Regions from separate parts of the Arthrobacter sp. GW460-12-1-14-TSB2 genome, predicted to be linked through region 4. Evidence: riboswitches for the same ligand, from Rfam matches in the RefSeq annotation. Region 4 holds a riboswitch; each other region holds the start of a gene.
The links. Region 4 has a riboswitch for thiamine pyrophosphate ahead of thiC (phosphomethylpyrimidine synthase ThiC). Riboswitches for the same ligand answer to the same signal wherever they lie in the genome.

Region 1 (4,591 bases), on a different contig from region 4:
CCGTAGCTCGCCCGGCCGTCCCAGGGCTTTCCGAGCGCGTTCGTCTGCCGTTTGAAGTGCAGGAGCGAGCGTTCGTCGGGCGAAGGCATGGTCCGCAGGATCCCCACTTTGCCTTCCAGCATCAGGTCCGCCGCAGCCATGCCGGTCATGAGGGAGATCTGGGCGTTCCAGTCCTCCACCGGAAGGGACGGAGCAGCGACAATGCGGTAGCCGCCGTCGGGCAGCTGTTCAATGTCCTGTTCCGGCATGTTCAGGCTGGCTCCGCCGCGCAGCCTCTCCAGTTCCACCCGCTTGAGCCCCACTTCCTTGAGCAGCTGCAGGACGGGGGCGGCAGTGCCGGCATCGAGTTCGGCCTGTACGCCCTTGTAGCTGAGCTTGGCACGGCTCCGGATTTTGGCACGGCGCACCAGCACTGACTGGACGCGGGCCCCCGCGTCCAGGCCGAACTCCCAGACGAAAGCGGAGCACATTTGTCCGGCCAGCAGGCTGCCCGCCTGTTCGCTGATGACTTCCGGGTGAAGCGGAATCCGGCCGTCAGGGGCGTAGAACGTCTGCCCCCGGCGGCGTGTTTCGGCGTCCAGCGCCCCGCCGGGTGCCACAAAGGACGGCACATCGGCGATGGCGTAGAAAACCTTGTACCCGTCGCCTGACCGCTCGATGAACAGGGCCTGGTCCAGGTCCGTGGACGACGCCGGATCTATGGTCACAAAGCCCACATCCGTGAGGTCCAGGTCCGGCATCTTGTGTTCCGCAATGGCCGCCAGCGCATCCTGAAGGACATCATCAGGAAACGGCCCCGGCAGCTCCAACTCCGTACGGAGCGCGTTCAACGCGTCGGCCAGCCGGTTGGTCTGTTCGTGGACACTTGGAGTTAGGCGATGATGGGACACGAAAGTCAGGTTAGCTCCATTTCCGCCATTAGTCTTGGACGATGAGCTCAACCCCGGCTGACACTGCTCGCTACAACCGCTTCGTCGCGGACCTGTTCGGAATGATGGCATACGGCGAGCTTTCGGCCTTTGAGCGGTTTGCCGCCGACGCACGGTATTCACCCACCCTCCACGACCGGGCGGTGCTCGGCAGGATTGCCGTAGTGGAGTTCCGGCACTACGAACTGGTGAGCGCCCGGCTCGAGGCCAGGGGGATCGACGCCGAGGACGCCATGTTGCCTTTCCAGCCAGCCGTGGACTACTTCCATTCGCGGACACGCCCGGCCGACTGGTACGAATCGCTGATGAAGGCCTACGTCATCGACACGGTCTCTGCCGACTTCTACCGGGCCATCTCACAATACGTCGACGCCGAAACGCGGGAACTCATCGAACAGATCCAGGCCTCCGATGAAACGACGGAGGTTCTCCGCGACCGGCTCAAGGGTGCCCTCGCCGATGATCCCAGGCTCGCCTCCAGGCTGGCGCTGTGGGGCAGGCGGCTGCTGGGCGAAGCCCTGACCCAGGCGCAGCGCGTCAGCTATGAGCATGCGTTCCTGGGAAGCCTGATCGGCGGCGAGGACACCGCCGAGGCGAAAGCCCTGGTCAGCGGCCTGATCGCCGGGCTGGCGGAAAACCACTCCAAGCGGATGACGCAGCTCGGACTGACCGGATAGTCAGGATGCGCCGGTGTCGAGCGCTTCGAGCAGTGACCGCGCGGCCGCGGCGGGATCGTCCGCCTCGGTGATGGCGCGGACCACCACAATCCGCTGCGCCCCTGCAGCCACCACCGGCTCAACGTTGCCCAGGTCAATGCCGCCGATGGCGAACCACGGAACCGTCGTCCCGGCGGCCGCTTCTTCGTCGGCGGCGCCCGCCGCGTAGCGGAGCAGGTCGAGGCCGACGGCGGCCCGCCCCGGCTTCGTGGGGGTGGCCCAGACCGGCCCCACGCAGAAGTAGTCCAGTCCTCCGGTACCGCGGGATGCGGCCCTGGCGGCGTCGATCTGCCCGGTGCTGTGCGTTGACAGGCCGATGACGGCTTCGTTGCCGAGGAACTTCCGGGCCGCCGCCAGCGGAAGATCCTTCTGTCCGATGTGGAGCACGGGCGCGCCGGAAAGCGAGGCGATGTCCGCGCGGTCGTTGACCGACCACAGGCGCCCGTGGCGGCGCGCAGCGGACTCCAGCACAGCAAGAAGTTCGAGCTCTTCGGCCGCCTCCAGGTTCTTGTCGCGGAGCTGGATGATGTCGACGCCACCGGCGTAGGCGGCATCCACGAAGTCTTCGAAATCGCCGCGGTCCGTGCGGGCGTCAGTGCAGAGGTACAGGCGGGCATCGGTGAGGAGAGCTTGCTCGGTCATGGCACCAGCCTAGTTCCCCTAAACTGGGGGAGTACCGCGGGAGCCCGCAGCAGCTGTCACAAAGCTGCAGGGCTGAGAGGGCGTCAGAGCCGACCGCTTGACCTGATCCGGTTAGTACCGGCGTAGGGAAGGATGACTATGGCCCCGCATACCCCAGCAGGCAGCCCCGCCGCGCGCAGCCGCGACATCAGCGCCGACGTCGCCGTGGTTGGCGGCGGAATCATCGGCCATGGCATCGCCTGGGAGGCCCGGCAGTCGGGCCGGTCCGTGGTGCTCATCGATGACGCGCCCGGTACGGGAGCGAGTTGGGCCGCCGCCGGCATGCTGGCACCGGTCAGCGAACTCCACTACCAGGAGGAGGACCTCCTGGAGCTCATGCTTCACTCCTCAGGGCTGTGGCCCGCGTTTGCGGCGAGCCTTGAAACCGAGGGGGTTCCCGGGGAATCCGGCAACGGCGGCCCGGACACCGGCTACCTCACGACGTCGACCCTCGCCGTGGGGGCCGACGCCGCCGACCGCCGCGCGCTCGCCGACCTTCGCGGCGTCCAGCTGTCGAGCGGCCTCACCGTGGAACCGCTGACCGTCAGGGAAGCGCGGGCACGGGAGCCGTTGCTGAGTCCCGGGATCTCCTGTGCCTTCGACATCCCGGCGGACCACCAGGTGGATCCCCGAAAGCTCCTCGCCCTCATCGCGGAGTCGCTGGCAGGTTCCGCCGTGCGCCGGCGGGCGGCCGGCCTGCTGTGGGAGGACGGGCGGGTCAGCGGCGTCAGCCTGGCCGGGGGAGGTGCAGTGCACGCAGCGGAGACGATTATTGCCAACGGGCTGGAGTCTGCGTCCCTCGGCGGGCTGCCCGCGGGACTGAAGCTGCCCCTCCGCCCGGTGTACGGGGACATCCTGCGGCTGCGGGTCCCCGCCTACCTGCGGCCGCTGCTGACATCCACCGTCCGCGGCATGGTCCATGGGGTTCCCGTCTACATCGTGCCCCGGCAGGACGGAACCGTGGTGATCGGGGCCACGCAGCGTGAAGACGCCCTCCCGGGGGCAGACGCTGCGGACCTTGGAGCCGGACACGCAACGCCGGTCCGTTCAGCCGTTTCAGCCGGCGGCGTCTACCAGCTGCTCCGTGACGCGCAGGTGCTGGTTCCGGCCGTCGCCGAACTGGAACTCCTGGAAGCCACGGCAAGGGCGCGTCCGGGAACGCCGGACAACGCGCCGCTGCTGGGGCGCGTAGCCGCTGCGGGAACCGGCAAGGACGTCGAAGGGCTGATCATTGCCACCGGATTCTTCCGGCACGGCGTCCTGCTCACTCCTGCGGCAGCGTCCATCTGCAGGGAGCTCATGGACGGCACCGCCGACGTCCGCTGGGCGCCTTTCCGGCCCGACCGGTTTTCCGGCCTTTCGCCAACGCCGGCAACACCGGCAACGCCACCGAACATCGTCACAATTGACCCGAACAAGGAAACAGCATGAACATCACACTGAACGGCACCGTCCATGCGGTGGACGACGGAGCGTCTGTCACCACCCTCATCAGCCAGGTCACTGGCAGGAACCTCGCCCCCAACGGGCAGGCCGCCGACGGCCGGAAGCTGGGCGTCGCAGTGGCCCGGAATTCCGAGGTGGTGCCGCGCAGCCAGTGGTTCGTCACGGCGCTCGCCGAGGGCGACGACGTCGAACTCGTTACCGCGGTACAGGGAGGTTGAGCATCATGGCAGGAACTACGGTTGCCGGCATGGCAGGGACGGCACGGCACGCGGCGGCGGACCCCTTCATCGTGGACGGTGTCCACCTGGGATCGCGGCTGATCATGGGAACCGGCGGCGCGCCCAGCCTGGACGGTCTGGGGGCGGCGCTGATCGCCTCTGGCACGGAGCTGACCACCGTGGCCATGCGCCGCTATTCCCCGGCGGAAACAGGTTCGCTGTTCCAGCTCCTGGTGGACCACAACATCAGGGTCCTGCCCAATACGGCCGGCTGCTTCACCGCACGGGACGCCGTCATGACGGCCGAACTGGCGCGGGAAGCACTGGAAACGGACTGGGTGAAGCTTGAAGTGATTGCCGACGAGCACACCCTCCTGCCGGACGCCGTGGAACTCGTGGATGCCACAGAGCAACTGGTCAACCGCGGGTTCAAGGTGTTCGCCTACACGAATGACGACCCCGTGCTGGCCCTGCGGCTGGAGAACCTCGGAGCCACGGCCGTGATGCCGCTTGGATCGCCCATCGGCACCGGCCTGGGCATCCTGAACCCGCACAACATCGAACTCATCGTTTCCAGGGCATCAGTTCCCGTGGTGCTGGA
Region 2 (4,591 bases), on a different contig from region 4:
GGGTGCCACGCTGGCGGACGATGATCTCGCCTGCGGAAACTACCTGGCCGCCGAAGCGCTTGACGCCGAGGTACTGGGCGTTGGAGTCACGACCGTTGCGAGTGGAGCTCGCGCCTTTTTTATGTGCCATTTGAAATGCCTGCCTTAAAAATTCTGGGGAATCTGCTGAAAACCTGAAAAGTAACGGAAGGTTACTTGATACCGGTGATCTTGACCTTGGTCAGTTCCTGACGGTGACCCTGGCGCTTCTTGTACCCGGTCTTGTTCTTGAACTTCTGGATGACGATCTTCGGACCACGAAGGTCCTGGAGGATCTCAGCCGTAACCGTTACCTTGGCCAGGTCCGCAGCGGCAGACGTGACTTTGTCACCGTCTACCAGGAGCAGTGCGGGCAACTCAATGGTGCTGCCGGCTCCACCGGGGACGCGGTTCAGGGTAACGAAGTCTCCAACGGAAACCTTCTCTTGGCGGCCGCCTGCGCGGACAATCGCGTACACCACTGGGGAACTCACTTCTCTCGACGTTTATTACTAGATTTGCGTGCGGAACCTGGGTCCAATTGTTTGGCCTGGCTCACGCTGTGCCTCAACGCCGGTGGATTCCCCGGGGGAACCCATGAGTTATCCCACGAACTATTCCGTTTGTCATTCCAAACCGAGCAATCCGGGGTCATAACCCAAGTGTTGGCGTAAGCACCGAAGATCTAGACTACGCTAATTTTGCCTTCGGCCGCAAATGAGGCTGGCTCCGGTGGTAGTACGTGATGGGCGCCACTCTGTGCAATACAGACTGCCGCTGCAACGACTTCCGGAACCGTGCCCCACTACCTTACCGGCTCTGGAACACTTTGCGGTTCAGCATGCACGCGCGGCGCGTCGAAAAAATCCACCTCGTAGCGGCATGACTGCCGGAAGGCCAGCCGCATGGCCTGCCGTTCCACTTCGGAGGCGGCCTGTGCGGCGTCGTCGGTGATTCGCACCGCTTCCCTGGTGGCGGCGGCGAATTCTTCGTCCGCGTACGTGCGAAGCCAGTCGGCGTAGGGATGGCCCGACGGCGACCCGGCCGCCTGGAACTGACCGTGCAAGGTGGCACCCACCTCGGCGTACAGCCAGAAGCACGGCAGCACGGCGGCCACGAGCACTCCGTAGCTTCCGGAAACAGATGAGGCCAGCAGGTGGTCCACGTAGGACTTGGTGACCGGTCCCAAGGCGGCGTCCACGGTCCGGGTGCTGAGCCACGTCCTGTGCAGTTCGGACTCGACTTCCAGGCATTGCTGGGCCGACCGCGCCCAGAAGAGCTGCTCGGCCTCGGTGGGGGCAATAGCGGCGGCACGGGACAAGACCCTGGAATAGCCGTTCAGGTAGATGGCGTCCTGGGCAAGGTAATACGCGAAGTGCTGCTCGGTAAGGGAGCCGTCGGCCAGGCCGCGGATGAAGTCCAGCCCGTAGATGTCGTCCAGGTCCGGCCCGGCGTCCTGCCGGAGCGCCGCTGCGAACTCTCCTGCAGCCAGCGCATCCTGGCCCTTCGGGGCCAGATGGTGGAAATGGTGTACCGGGCCGTTGCCCGTTCCCACCTCCAGTGCTTCGGCTTCCCGGAGCGCTCCCTGCAGCCACGGCTTCACTGCCCGCAGGGATGCCTCCCAATCCCCCAGCCTTGCCTGCGCGGTGGCCATGGCCGATGACAGGGAACAGCCGGTGCCGTGGCTGTTCCTGGTGTCGATCCGCGCGCCCGGGACCACCACAACGTCCTGGGCGAGCAGCCCTTCGGTGTTGACGAGGGCGTCGGGGCACGTGCCGCCGTCGAGGTGTCCGCCCTTGACAAGGACGGTGGTGCCGGCCTGCGCAGCGAGGCGTTTGCCCTGGGCGAGTGCCGCTTCCCAGTCGTTCGCCAGGGGTTCATGGAGCAACATCGCCAGTTCGGCCAGGTTCGGCGTGATGAGGTCGGCCAGGGGCAGCAGTTCGCGCAGTTCCTCCTCGGCAGCCTCCTGCAGGAGCCGGTCCCCGCTGGTGGCGACCATCACGGGGTCGAGAACCACGACGGCGGGACGGGCTTTCCCAAGCCAGCTGCGGACAGCGGCAATCACCGCAGAGTCGCCCAGCATGCCGATTTTGACGGCATCGATGCTGATGTCATCGCTAATGGCCTCGAGCTGCGCAGTCAGGAAGCCGGCCGGCGGAACGTGGACCGCCCGGACGCCGTGGGTGTTCTGTGCCGTCAGGGCGGTAATGGCAGCCATGCCGTATCCCCCGTTAGCGGCAATGCTCTTGAGGTCCGCCTGGATCCCCGCCCCGCCGGACGGGTCGGAGCCGGCGATGGCCAGCACCCTCGGGGTACTGCGCAAGGGGGCGCCGCCTCCTGGTGCGGGCGCTGCGGCGTTGGCAGGGGTGGGCAGGAATGATGAAGCCAAAGGAGACATCCCTTCGCCGGTGCTAACCGGACAGGTTCAACGGGTCTGGATCTCAGCCGGCCCTGTGCGCGGCACCCCGTGTCAGTCCCCTAGCCTAGCTTTTCCCTGCAACGAACTCGCGGGTACGGCCCGAAACCGGCGTATTGCTACGCCTGTTCCGGGCCGCACCCGCGGTGTCAGCTGGCCGGATCAGAGCCTGCCGGATCAGAGCTCCGAAGCCGGGACCCCCACGCCAAGGATGATCGGCTCGTTGGCCGGCGCTTTGGCGGGCGCGTCCTTCTTTGCCGGCTCAGGTGCCTTAGCTTCGTGGGTGTGCCCTGATGCGGCGACCGGGGCAGTCTCGTGGTGCTCCACGGACGTCTCGTTCGCTGCGCCCTGGGCACGGCTCGCGCTCCGGTTGCGGCGGGGACGGCGGGCCCGGCCCTGCACCGCAGTGTGGTCGGTGTAGTCGGCTTCAGGAGCCTGCGCCGCCTGTACCTGCGTCGCCGGCGTCTTAGCCGCCTGTACCTGGGCCGCCGGTGCCTGCGGTTCAACCGGTGATGCCGGCGCCTCAGCCGCGGCAGGTTCGCCAAGGTGGGCGAATGCCTCAGCCAGGCGGTCAAGGGTCAGGGCCGCTCCGGAGGCAGGAGCTTCCCCGGCATGCTCAACGAACGGCAGAGCCACTTTTTCGCCGCCGAACGTCAGGACAGCCGCCGGCCGCCCTGCAGCAGCCACCTCGGCTTCCGACACCTTAGCGGGCCGGGCCGTAGCGGGTGCAGACGGGGTGGCCTGCGTCGGACCCGACTTGGCCGGCGTCCCCGCTTGCCCGGAAAGTACCTGCCCGGCCGGGGCCTGGGCGCCCTGTGCCTGGGCCGCCAGTGCCTGGCCCACTGCCTGTGCTGCCGCGGCCGCGGCCGCAGGTGCTGCATGGCCTGCCTCGGCATCGTGCAGGTGGGCAGCATGCGCTGCCGCTGCGATGTTGGCCAACGCCACGCGTGTCGCTTCAGCCTTGGCATGGCGCTCGGCGTCCGTGGGCTCGTGGTGCACCGGAGCCGGCGTCAGCGGAGCAGCCTCGGAAGACGGCTGGCCGCCCTTGCCGCGGCGGCGGCTCTTACGCTCCGTACGGGGAGGCTGCTGGGCTTCCGTCCGCGGCACGTGGTGCTCGGCGGCCACAACGTTGGCGCGGCGGTGCTCCACGGGCTCGTCGTGGGTGACAATGCCGCGGCCGGCGCAAGCCTCGCACTGCTCGCCGAAGACTTCCAGGAGCCCGGTACCCATGCGCTTGCGGGTCATCTGCACGAGGCCCAGCGAGGTCACTTCAGCAACCTGGTGCTTGGTCCGGTCGCGTCCGAGGCACTCCACCATGCGGCGAAGCACGAGGTCGCGGTTGGATTCGAGCACCATGTCGATGAAGTCAATGACGATGATGCCGCCGATGTCGCGGAGCCGCAGCTGGCGCACCACTTCCTCGGCCGCTTCCAGGTTGTTCTTGGTAACGGTTTCCTCAAGGTTGCCGCCGCTGCCGGTGAACTTGCCGGTGTTGACGTCCACCACGGTCATGGCTTCGGTGCGGTCGATCACCAGGGAGCCGCCGGAAGGCAGGAAGACCTTGCGGTCCAGGGCTTTGTGGATCTGCTCGTCGATCCGCCAGGCCGCGAAGATGTCCGTGTCCTTGGTCCACTTTTCGAGCCGGCCCACCAGGTCCGGGGCCACATAGGTGACGTACGCCTCGATGGTGTCCCAGGCTTCCTCGCCGGAAACGATCAGCTTGGAGAAGTCCTCGTTGAAGACGTCGCGGACTACCTTGATGGTGAGGTCCGGTTCGCCGTAGAGAAGCTCCGGCGCAAGGATTTTGGTGGACGTGGCCTGGCCCTCGATGCCTTCCCACTGGGCGCGCAGGCGGTTGATGTCGTGCGTCAGCTCTTCCTCGGACGCGCCCTCGGCGGCCGTGCGGACAATCACGCCGGCATCTTCCGGAAGGCGGTCCTTGAGGATCCGCTTGAGGCGGTTGCGCTCGACGTCGGGCAGCTTGCGGGAGATCCCGGTCATGGAACCGCCGGGAACGTAGACGAGGTAGCGGCCGGGCAGGGAGATCTGGCTCGTGAGGCGGGCGCCCTTGTGGCCGACCGGGTCCTTGGTGACCTGGACCAGTACGGAGTCGCCGGACTTCAGCGCGTTCTCGATCCGGCGCTGCTTGCCCTCGAG
Region 3 (4,591 bases), on a different contig from region 4:
GGACCAGATGCCGACGTCGAGCAGGATCCTTCCAGTGTCCGGCGCCAGGATCGAGGTGCTCCAGCCGCCCAGCGCCGCCGCCAGGATCAGCGGCCAGCCGCGCTGCCAGAGCAACGCGACGGTCAGTCCGGCCAGCGGGAAGAGCAGCAGTTCGAAAGCCAGGGCCACGGAGGCGGACACCCAGTCGATGGACAGCGCCAGCACCACGGTCATCAGCATGACGACGGCGAACTTGGCCAGCGGATTGGCCCGCGTGAGCAGGGCGTGGTTCGCGGTTAGGGTCAAGGCGTCCCTCACGGTGCTGCCACCTCCGGGTTGCGCAGGCCCGGTTCCTGCCCGGCGAATTTGAGTTCGGGCGCACCCAGTTTCAGCTCGGTGCCGCCCAGGACGTCGCTGAACTCCTGGTCGTGGGTCACGGACACCACGGCGGTGCCGGCGTCGAGCAGTTCCGACAGGAAGGACGCCAGCTCCGCCCAGGTGTTGGCGTCCTGGCCGAAGGTGGGCTCGTCCAGGATCAGCACCCGGGGATGGGCGGCCAGCACGGTGGCCACGGACAGCCTGCGCTTCTCGCCACCCGAGAGAGTGTAGGGGTTCGCGTCCACGAGCTTGGTCAGCCGGAGGCGCTCCAGGAGTTCATCCACGCGTTCCTCGCCATGGCCAAGATGCCGCGGACCGAACATCAGCTCGTCCAGCACCCGGCCGGTGACGAACTGATGCTCCGGTTCCTGGAACACGGTACCGATCCGCGCGATCAGCTGCTCCGCCTTCCACTTGTACGGGTCAATGCCGGCGCCTTCGCTGAGGTCCACCGTGGCGGAAACGTTGCCGGCCACCGGGCGCAACAGCCCGGCGAGGGTCAGGGCAAACGTGGACTTGCCGGATCCGTTCGGGCCCGTGATGGTCAGCGCCTGCCCGGCCCGGACCTGCGCCGTAATGCCGGATTGCACCGGTACCGGCGGAACCGCCTTGAACCGGCGCCGGCGTGGACGTTCGCGGGAAACGGCTAGGCGCTCCGCGGCCAGCAGGAGGTTCCCGTTACCGGGCACACCCGCGGCCGCCGGCACTCCCGCGCCGTTCACTCCCGCACCGTGCGCTCCCGCGGCACCCACCAGTGCGGCACCGGACCGTGCCCGGGTGGCGGGCACGTACCCGGGCACCCAGACGCCGGCGGCAACGAGCATGTCCCGGGCTTCTGCCAGGACCTGGTCCGGCGGCCCGTCCAGGAGCACTGCGGAATCCGTGGCCGAACCCGGCTGCAGCACCACGATCCGGTCCACCAGGTCTTTCCACACGCCCACCCGGTGTTCCACCACCACCAGCGTTGCCCCGGTCTTGTCCAAGCACCGGCCCACGGCGTCCCGGACCTCCAGGACCCCTGCGGGGTCAAGGTTGGCGGTGGGCTCGTCGAGGAGCAGCAGTCCCGGGCGCATGGCAAGGATGCCGGCGAGCGCCAGGCGCTGCTTCTGTCCGCCGGAAAGGGCCGACGTCGGGTGGTCCAGCGGCAGGCGGGCCAGCCCGACGTCGTCGAGCGCTTCTCCCACGCGTGTCCAGATGTCCGCACGAGGCACGGCAAGGTTCTCGGCGCCGAAGGCGACGTCGTCCCCCACGCGGGAAAGGACCACCTGCGTCTCGGGGTCCTGCTGCATCAGGCCGGCGCGGCCGCGCTGTGCACGCGGCGGGGCGCCGTCGATCAGGAGGGTGCCCGTCTCGTCTGAGTCGTCGGCGTCCGGCACGCCCTCGTGGTGGGCGCCGGCGTCGCTGTCGCCGAGCACGCCGGCGAGGGCGTGCAGCAGCGTCGATTTGCCGGCGCCGGAGGGGCCCAGCAGCAGCACGCGTTCGCCCGGCTGAATGTCCAGGTCCAGGCCGCGGACGGCGGGCCGGGACCGGCCGGCGTGCCGCCAGCCCCAGCCGCGTGCCGTGACCGCTGCCGGGCGGACGTTGTCCGAAGATGTCATGAGCGGGGTGCGTTCGTCAGGAGAAGACGGGCTCCGTTGCTGCCTTGCGGGAGGCAAAGGAGCTGAGCACACCGGTCCGGGCCAGGCCGCGGGTGGCGACCCAGGACAGCGCACCGGCAATGATGGCGCCGGAAATGGCGGTGAAAATGATGTAAGCGAGCTTGTCGCCGGCAGCGTAGGCGATGTTCCAGCCCCACGGAGCGAACGAGTCGTTCAGGCCGCAGAAGAGGCCTGCACCGGCACCGGCCAGCAACGAAACGGGCAGGTTGAACTTCTTGTAAACGAACACCGCGAAGATGATTTCGGCGCCGAGCCCCTGCACGAAGCCGGAGAACAGCACCGAGGCGCCGTACTGCGAGCCCATGATCAGCTCGCCGGTGGCAGCCACCGTTTCACAGAACAGGGCGGCTCCGGGCTTGCGGATGATCAGCATGCCCAGGACGGCGGGAATCATCCAGCCGCCGGCGATGAGGCCGGTCAGGGGCGGGTAAACGGCGTTCATGGCCGGCGAAACGGCGGCGGCCCCCTGGGACCAGGCCCAGAAAATGACGCCGCCGGCCACTGCGATCAACGCAGCCACCACAATGTCCACCACGCGCCAGGTGTACTTGCTGTGCGGCAACGCCTGCTTTGCAGAAATATCAGTCATGTCGTCCTCCTGAGGTACAGGAGGGGAGAGTGTTTCCCGGCCAGGGCCGCGGCTTCCGCCGCCTGCTGCCGGACACTCTGAGAACTCGACTCCCTTGCGCCGGTACTAACCGGATCAGGTTCGAGGGTCTGCGGCTGCCCGCACTCTCAGCGCCCGCCTCCGGTTCCTGGACTGCTCCAGTGACCCCGACGGCGACGCTCCCCTGTCGTATTAATTCGCCCTTATGGGCGTGGCTCAGTTTACACCCGCAGGCCCGCGAAATCCCGGGGCCGACTGTCACAATGCGCGGTGATGGGGGCGGGCTGATGCGGCTAGGCTAGGGGAAGCCCTGTTTCCGCCGTCTCCCACCTGTAAGGGGTACTGGAATGAGTTTTTTCATCAAGCTGCTTGGAACCGGAGTGAGCCTGCTGGCCGGATTCGCCGGCACGAAGGCCGTTGACGTCGTCTGGGAAAAGGTCACCGGCCGCAAGCCCCCCAAGGGCGACAAGAACGACGTCCCCACCACCCTGCGCAGCGCCCTGACCTTTGCGCTGATCTCCGCGGCTGTCAGCGCCATCATCCAGGTCCTGGCCAACCGGGGCACGCAGCGTGCCATCACCCGCTTCGCCAAGAGCCAGGACATCGTCTAGGCCCCAACCTTCCTACGGGGTCCCCCTAGGCTGGGGCGCCGTCATCGGCGGGACCGTCGTCGTGCGCTGCGCGTTTGTCCGGGTCCTGCCTGCCTGAGTCCTGCCTGCCCGGGTCCTGCCTATCGGCGGTTTTCTTGTCCGCTGCCTTCTGCACCACGGCCTCCAGCTCGTCCGTCGTCAGCAGCTCCCTGTGCAGGTGCTTGGTGCGGTAGCCGGCCCGGCCCACCATGTGCGCGGACACGGGAACGGTGAGGACCTGGAAGATCCACGCCACGAACAGCACGGGCCACACCCACCAGGTCCGCAGCTGCAGGCCAACCGAAGCCAGCAGCAGGAATAGGCCCAGCACCTGCGGCTTGGTGGCGGCGTGCATCCTGCTCATCAGGTCGGGGAAGCGCAACAGGCCAATGGCCGCGCCGAGGGACATCACGGCGCCCACCACCATAAAAACGGCCGAGACTGCGTCAATGATGGTGTCGACGGCGGATGGTTCAGGATTCATTGGGGTGCTCCCGCCGGTCGGCCACGAAGCGCGCCACCGTGACGGACCCGATGAACCCGATGATGGACAGCGCCACCAGCAGCATCAGGTTGTTCAGGTGCCGGTTCACGGCCATGTCGATGCAGAGCGTGGCCCCGATGATGGCCAGCAGCACGTCCGAGGCCAGCACCCGGTCCAACAGCGACGGGCCGATGGCGATCCGGACAATGGCGCCCGCTGCCGCCAGTGACAGGATCACGGCCGTTACGGTCAGGACGACTTCCATCATGCGCCCACCTCCTGTTTCAGTGCGGCCAGTTCTTCACGCGTGCCCATGATCCTGATCAGTGCTGCCTCGGCATCCCGGACTTCCTTGCGCAGGCTCACGATGTCCTCCCCGCTCCGCACGTTCAGCCCGTGGATGTAGAGCGTGGACGTGGAGCGGTCCACCTCCACCACCAGTGAGCCGGGAATCAGCGAGATGACGTGGCCGGTGGCAGTGACCATCAGGTCCGAATGGCTGCGGAGCTGGACGGCGACGACGGCGTTGGTCACCTTGGGGCCGCGGGCCACTGCCAGGTACAGCACCTGGCAGCTGGCGGCCACCACCTTGCCAAGGAAGACGATGGCAAACGGGACGGCACGCACAATGCTGAACCGGCCGCCCAGTTCCACCGGGGGCAGGTAGAACAACCGCGCCACCACCACGGCGATGAGGGCGCCGAACAGGAGGTTTCCGGGGCTGAAGTCCTGCCACAGCGCACACCAGACAAACACGAGCCAGACGAGGAGGGGCAGTTCCTGCCGGATAGAGATCCGTCGGCGGTTCATTTCTGGCCCTCCGGCTGCGGGCCTTCCGGCTGCGGGACCGCAGGTT
Region 4 (4,591 bases):
CATGGCACTGGCCTACGACGCTTTGTTCCTGCGCCGCTACGGCTTTGACCCGGTGGCGGAACCTCTTGAGTCGGATTTCCAGGCCGATGCCCGGATTGTGCTGGCCGCTTTGGCGGATGAAGGGCGTGGCGCTGCCGGCGGTCATGTGGTGGCCCATTCCCAGGGCGCCATTGCGGCGATGATGGCGGCCGTGGAGCGCCCGGACCTGGTGCACTCCCTCACCCTCGTGGAGCCCGCGTGCCTGTCGCTGACCGCCGAACTGCCCGCAACGGCGGCGCACCGGGCCCTGATGCAGCCCCTTTTTGATGTGCGGCACCAGTTGGGCGACGACGATTTCCAGCGGGAGTTCGTCCGGCGTGCATTTTCCGTTCACAGTGACGGCCCGGCCACACCGGAATCGCCCAACACCGCCCGCAGGCTCCGGCTGCAGGCGCCTCCGTGGGAGGCGCCGCTGCAGATCGTCCCGGGAGTCCCCACGCTCGTGCTCACCGGCGGCTGGGAGCCGCTGTACGAGGAGATTGCCGGGTACCTGCGCGAAACCGGTGCCCTGCACCGCGTTGCTGCGGGCGGGCACCGGCCTCAGGACTCCGTGGAGGGAGACCGGGTTATCCGGTCATTTATCGCAGAGGTCAGCCGGCGTCAGCACTCGCAGGCATCTTAGCGGCGCCTTCGCCCGCCGCTGCACTATGCGAGCCCGGCAATTCCTGGCGGGGAAGCTGCAGCTCCGGAAGGTAGACCTTGCCGCCGGCTGCCAGGAATTCGTTGCTCTTCTCGCGCATTCCGGCCGCCATCTCGGCCAGCGCTGCCTGGGCTTCGGCTGAACCGTATTCGTCCCGGATGTCCTGGCTGATGCGCATGGAGCAGAACTTGGGCCCGCACATTGAGCAGAAATGCGCAGTCTTCGCCGGTTCCGCAGGCAGCGTCTCGTCATGGAAGGCTTCAGCCGTGACAGGGTCCAGAGACAGGGCAAACTGGTCCCGCCACCGGAATTCGAACCGTGCCTTGGACAGGGCGTCGTCACGTTCATGTGCCCCCGGGTGGCCCTTGGCGAGGTCGGCGGCGTGGGCGGCGATCTTGTAGGTGATCACGCCGGTCTTCACGTCGTCCTTGTTCGGCAGCCCCAGGTGTTCCTTGGGTGTGACGTAACAGAGCATGGCCGTGCCGTAGCGGGCGATTTCCGTGGCGCCGATGGCGGAGGTGATGTGGTCATAGCCCGGGGCTATGTCCGTGACTAGCGGCCCCAGGGTGTAGAAGGGAGCTCCCTTGCAGAGTTCCTGCTGGCGCTCCACGTTTTCCCTGACAAGGTGGAACGGCACATGCCCCGGGCCTTCCACCATCACCTGGACATCGAATTCCCAGGCACGCTGCGTCAGCTCAGCCAAAGTATCCAGCTCGGCGAACTGGGCGGCGTCGTTCGCGTCGGCCGTCGCGCCGGGCCGCAGCCCGTCGCCGAGCGAGAACGCAACGTCGTACTTGGCGAAGATCTCGCACAGCTCGTCGAAGTGCGTGTAGAGGAAGTTCTCCTGGTGGTGGGCCAGGCACCACCCTGCCATGATGGATCCGCCGCGGGAGACGATGCCGGTGACGCGGTTGGCCGTCAGCGGTACGTAGCGCAGCAGGACTCCGGCGTGGATGGTCATGTAGTCCACACCCTGCTCGCACTGCTCGATCACGGTGTCGCGGAAAATTTCCCACGTCAGTTTGTTGGCCTCGCCGTTGACCTTCTCCAGGGCCTGGTAGATGGGCACGGTGCCGATCGGCACCGGCGAGTTGCGGATGATCCATTCCCGGGTGGTGTGGATGTCGTCCCCGGTGGACAGGTCCATCACCGTGTCGGCACCCCACTGGGTGGCCCACTGCAGCTTGTCGACCTCCTCGGCGATGGAGCTGGTGACAGCCGAGTTGCCGATGTTGGCATTGATCTTCACAAGGAAGGCCTTACCGATGATCATCGGCTCGGACTCCGGGTGGTTGATGTTGTTGGGGATGATGGCGCGGCCCGCGGCAACTTCGCTGCGCACCAGCTCAACATCGCAGTTTTCCCGCAGTGCGACGAACTGCATTTCGGGAGTCACCACGCCCTTCCTGGCGTAATGCATCTGCGTGACGGTCCGTCCCGCGACAGCGCGGCGGGGCACCGGCTGCGCGCCCTTCCACTCCGCGGAGGCAGCGCCTCGGCGCACGGCCGACTTCCCGTCGTCGAGGAGGTTCCGTTCCCTGCCGCTGTACGGCTCGGTGTCCGCCCTGGATTCAATCCACCGGGTCCTGAACGGTTCCAGTCCCACCACGGGATCGCTGCCGGGCCCCGCTGTCCGGTAGACCCGGAACGGCGGGTTGGCCGCGCCGCCCGGCGAGTCCTCCAAGGCAATCTCGGTCACCGGCACCCGGATCCCGGTGGCTTCGTCGGCGATGAAGGCCAGTGAATGGGACTTCAGGGACTGCGTTTCATGAGTGCCCGCCTGGCCGGCGGTGGATCCATTTTGGGCACGGGACAGCTGTGTTTCTGGTGTATTCACGGAATACTCACTTCCTTCGCCGGCATTACCCGGACAGGTTCAACGGTCGCAGGCCGCGTCAGCCCGATCTCAGCCCCTGCAGGGGCACCCGTGTGGTCGTAGACGAAGCTACCACAGGCCCGGGCAGCGTCCACGTCACACGGCGTTCACATCCAACGACCGGAACCGGCGGTCTAGGCTTGAGGCATGCGTGGAATCATCGAATTCACCGGAACGGTGCTGACCGCTCCAGACCAGGAACGGGACGGCCTCTGGGCCGTGGACGGCAGGCTGACGTTCAGTCGGCCGGCGGGTCCGCCGGATGTGGTGCTGGATGGCTGGGTGCTTCCGGGCCTCGTGGACGCACACTGTCACATCGGTCTTGGACCTGACGGCGATGTGTCCGAGTCCATCGCCGAGGAGCAGGCCGTCACGGACCTGATGGCCGGCACGCTGCTGGTCCGCGACGCGGGAGCGGTACATGACACGCGCTGGATCCAGCAGCGTCCGGAGTTGCCGCGGATCATCCGGGCGGGACGCCACATTGCCAGGACCCGCCGCTATCTGCGGGGATTCGCCGTCGAAGTTGAGCCGGACGGACTGGTCGAGGCGGTGCGCAAGCAGGCGCTCGCGGGTGACGGCTGGGTCAAGATCGTGGGGGACTGGATCGACCGCGACGCCGGTGACCTTTCGGCGTCGTTCCCCGCCGCCGTGGTCCGGGATGCTGTCCGCGCCGCCCACGATGAAGGTGCCCGGGTGACGGCGCACTGTTTCGCCGAGGACACGCTGGATGACATGCTCGACGCCGGCATCGACTGCATCGAACACGGCACCGGACTCCTGCCACGGCACATACCCCGCTTCGTGGAACAACGCGTCCCGATTGTTCCCACGCTGATCAATACTGCGACGTTCCCGGACATCGCGGCCCGGGCGGAAGCAAAGTTTCCGGTTTACGCAGCACACATGCGCGCCTTGTGGCAGCGGCGGAACGAGCGGATTGTGGAAGCTTTCGAGGCGGGCGTCCCGATCTACGCCGGGACAGACGCGGGCAGCGTCATCGGCCACGGCCGGATAGTGGATGAGATCCATGCGCTCCACACCGCCGGCCTGCCGGCGGCGGCGGCGCTCGACGCGGCGTCGTGGGGCGCCCGGAAGTGGCTGGGAGCGGACGGTATCGCCGAGGGCGCCAGCGCCGACGTCGTACTGTGCGAACAGGACCCCAGGATCAATCCGGAAACGCTGCGGAACCTCACCCACATCATTCTTCGCGGTCGGCAGCTCCACCAGGAATAAATTGAAGGTTCAAGTAATTTAACTCTATGTAAGCGTCACCGGAGGACCGGAGGCGGAGTTTCGGGAGTTTGGAGTTGCCATGACCACAGAATCCAGCAAGGACCTGCTGCCGGCGGATCTCGCCATGGGCACGGTGATGCTCAAGGTGGGGGACATGAAGCTGATGACCGATTACTACCAGCGCGCGCTCGGGCTGGAGGTCGTGGCTGAGCAGGATGGCGGCGTGTACCTTGGCCGGCGCGGAACGCCCCTGGTCCATCTCGCACCCGCACCCGGGCTCAACCTTCCGGCCCGGGGTGAAGCCGGACTGTTCCACACGGCCCTGCTCTTCGGGGACAGGCCGGCGCTCGCTGCCACGGTGGCTTCAGCGGCCCGGTATGAGCCGCGGCTGTTCACCGGGAGCGCCGACCACCTCGTCAGCGAGGCTTTCTACTTCAGCGACCCCGAGGGCAACGGCATCGAGCTGTACTGGGACCGTCCCCGTAGCGACTGGTCCTGGGAGGGGACCAATGTGGTCATGGACAGCCTTGCCCTCCCGCCGCAGCGGTTCCTGCAGGAATTCCTGACCGAGGAAGCGGTAAGCGGGCAGCGTGAGGCGCATGCCGGCGTCGGGCACGTCCACCTTCAGGTGGGCGACGTCCAGTCGGCCCATGACTTCTACGTGGGCACCCTTGGTTTCGAGAAAACCGCCGGATGGCACGGGCAGGCCCTGTTCGTCTCCGCCGGCGGCTACCACCATCACATGGCAATGAACGTCTGGAACAGCCGCGGCGCAGGGCCCCGTAAGGACACCCTTGGCC

Region 1: another riboswitch for thiamine pyrophosphate. It lies ahead of thiO (glycine oxidase ThiO); the one in region 4 lies ahead of thiC (phosphomethylpyrimidine synthase ThiC).
Region 2: another riboswitch for thiamine pyrophosphate. It lies ahead of AC07YR_RS02485 (bifunctional hydroxymethylpyrimidine kinase/phosphomethylpyrimidine kinase); the one in region 4 lies ahead of thiC (phosphomethylpyrimidine synthase ThiC).
Region 3: another riboswitch for thiamine pyrophosphate. It lies ahead of AC07YR_RS21450 (ECF transporter S component); the one in region 4 lies ahead of thiC (phosphomethylpyrimidine synthase ThiC).

The regions. Positions count from the first base shown of each region.
Region 1 is NZ_JBWKYC010000026.1:13,743-18,333, reverse strand. It holds gene AC07YR_RS20935 (RNB domain-containing ribonuclease) at 1-890, opposite strand, end outside; gene AC07YR_RS20930 (ferritin-like domain-containing protein) at 932-1,606, shown strand; gene thiE (thiamine phosphate synthase) at 1,607-2,287, opposite strand; TPP riboswitch at 2,314-2,433, shown strand; gene thiO (glycine oxidase ThiO) at 2,426-3,757, shown strand; gene thiS (sulfur carrier protein ThiS) at 3,754-3,990, shown strand; gene AC07YR_RS20910 (thiazole synthase) at 4,020-4,591, shown strand, end outside.
Region 2 is NZ_JBWKYC010000001.1:518,207-522,797, forward strand. It holds gene rpmA (50S ribosomal protein L27) at 1-130, opposite strand, end outside; gene rplU (50S ribosomal protein L21) at 192-500, opposite strand; gene AC07YR_RS02485 (bifunctional hydroxymethylpyrimidine kinase/phosphomethylpyrimidine kinase) at 824-2,416, opposite strand; TPP riboswitch at 2,399-2,496, opposite strand; gene AC07YR_RS02490 (Rne/Rng family ribonuclease) at 2,612-4,591, opposite strand, start outside.
Region 3 is NZ_JBWKYC010000028.1:27,573-32,163, forward strand. It holds gene AC07YR_RS21440 (energy-coupling factor transporter transmembrane component T family protein) at 1-297, opposite strand, end outside; gene AC07YR_RS21445 (ABC transporter ATP-binding protein) at 294-1,955, opposite strand; gene AC07YR_RS21450 (ECF transporter S component) at 1,972-2,604, opposite strand; TPP riboswitch at 2,678-2,818, opposite strand; gene AC07YR_RS21455 (DUF4235 domain-containing protein) at 2,970-3,233, shown strand; gene mnhG (monovalent cation/H(+) antiporter subunit G) at 3,259-3,735, opposite strand; gene AC07YR_RS21465 (MrpF/PhaF family protein) at 3,725-4,003, opposite strand; gene AC07YR_RS21470 (Na+/H+ antiporter subunit E) at 4,000-4,545, opposite strand; gene AC07YR_RS21475 (Na+/H+ antiporter subunit D) at 4,542-4,591, opposite strand, start outside.
Region 4 is NZ_JBWKYC010000006.1:18,771-23,361, reverse strand. It holds gene AC07YR_RS09810 (alpha/beta fold hydrolase) at 1-661, shown strand, start outside; gene thiC (phosphomethylpyrimidine synthase ThiC) at 630-2,516, opposite strand; TPP riboswitch at 2,511-2,618, opposite strand; gene AC07YR_RS09800 (amidohydrolase family protein) at 2,703-3,791, shown strand; gene AC07YR_RS09795 (VOC family protein) at 3,871-4,591, shown strand, end outside.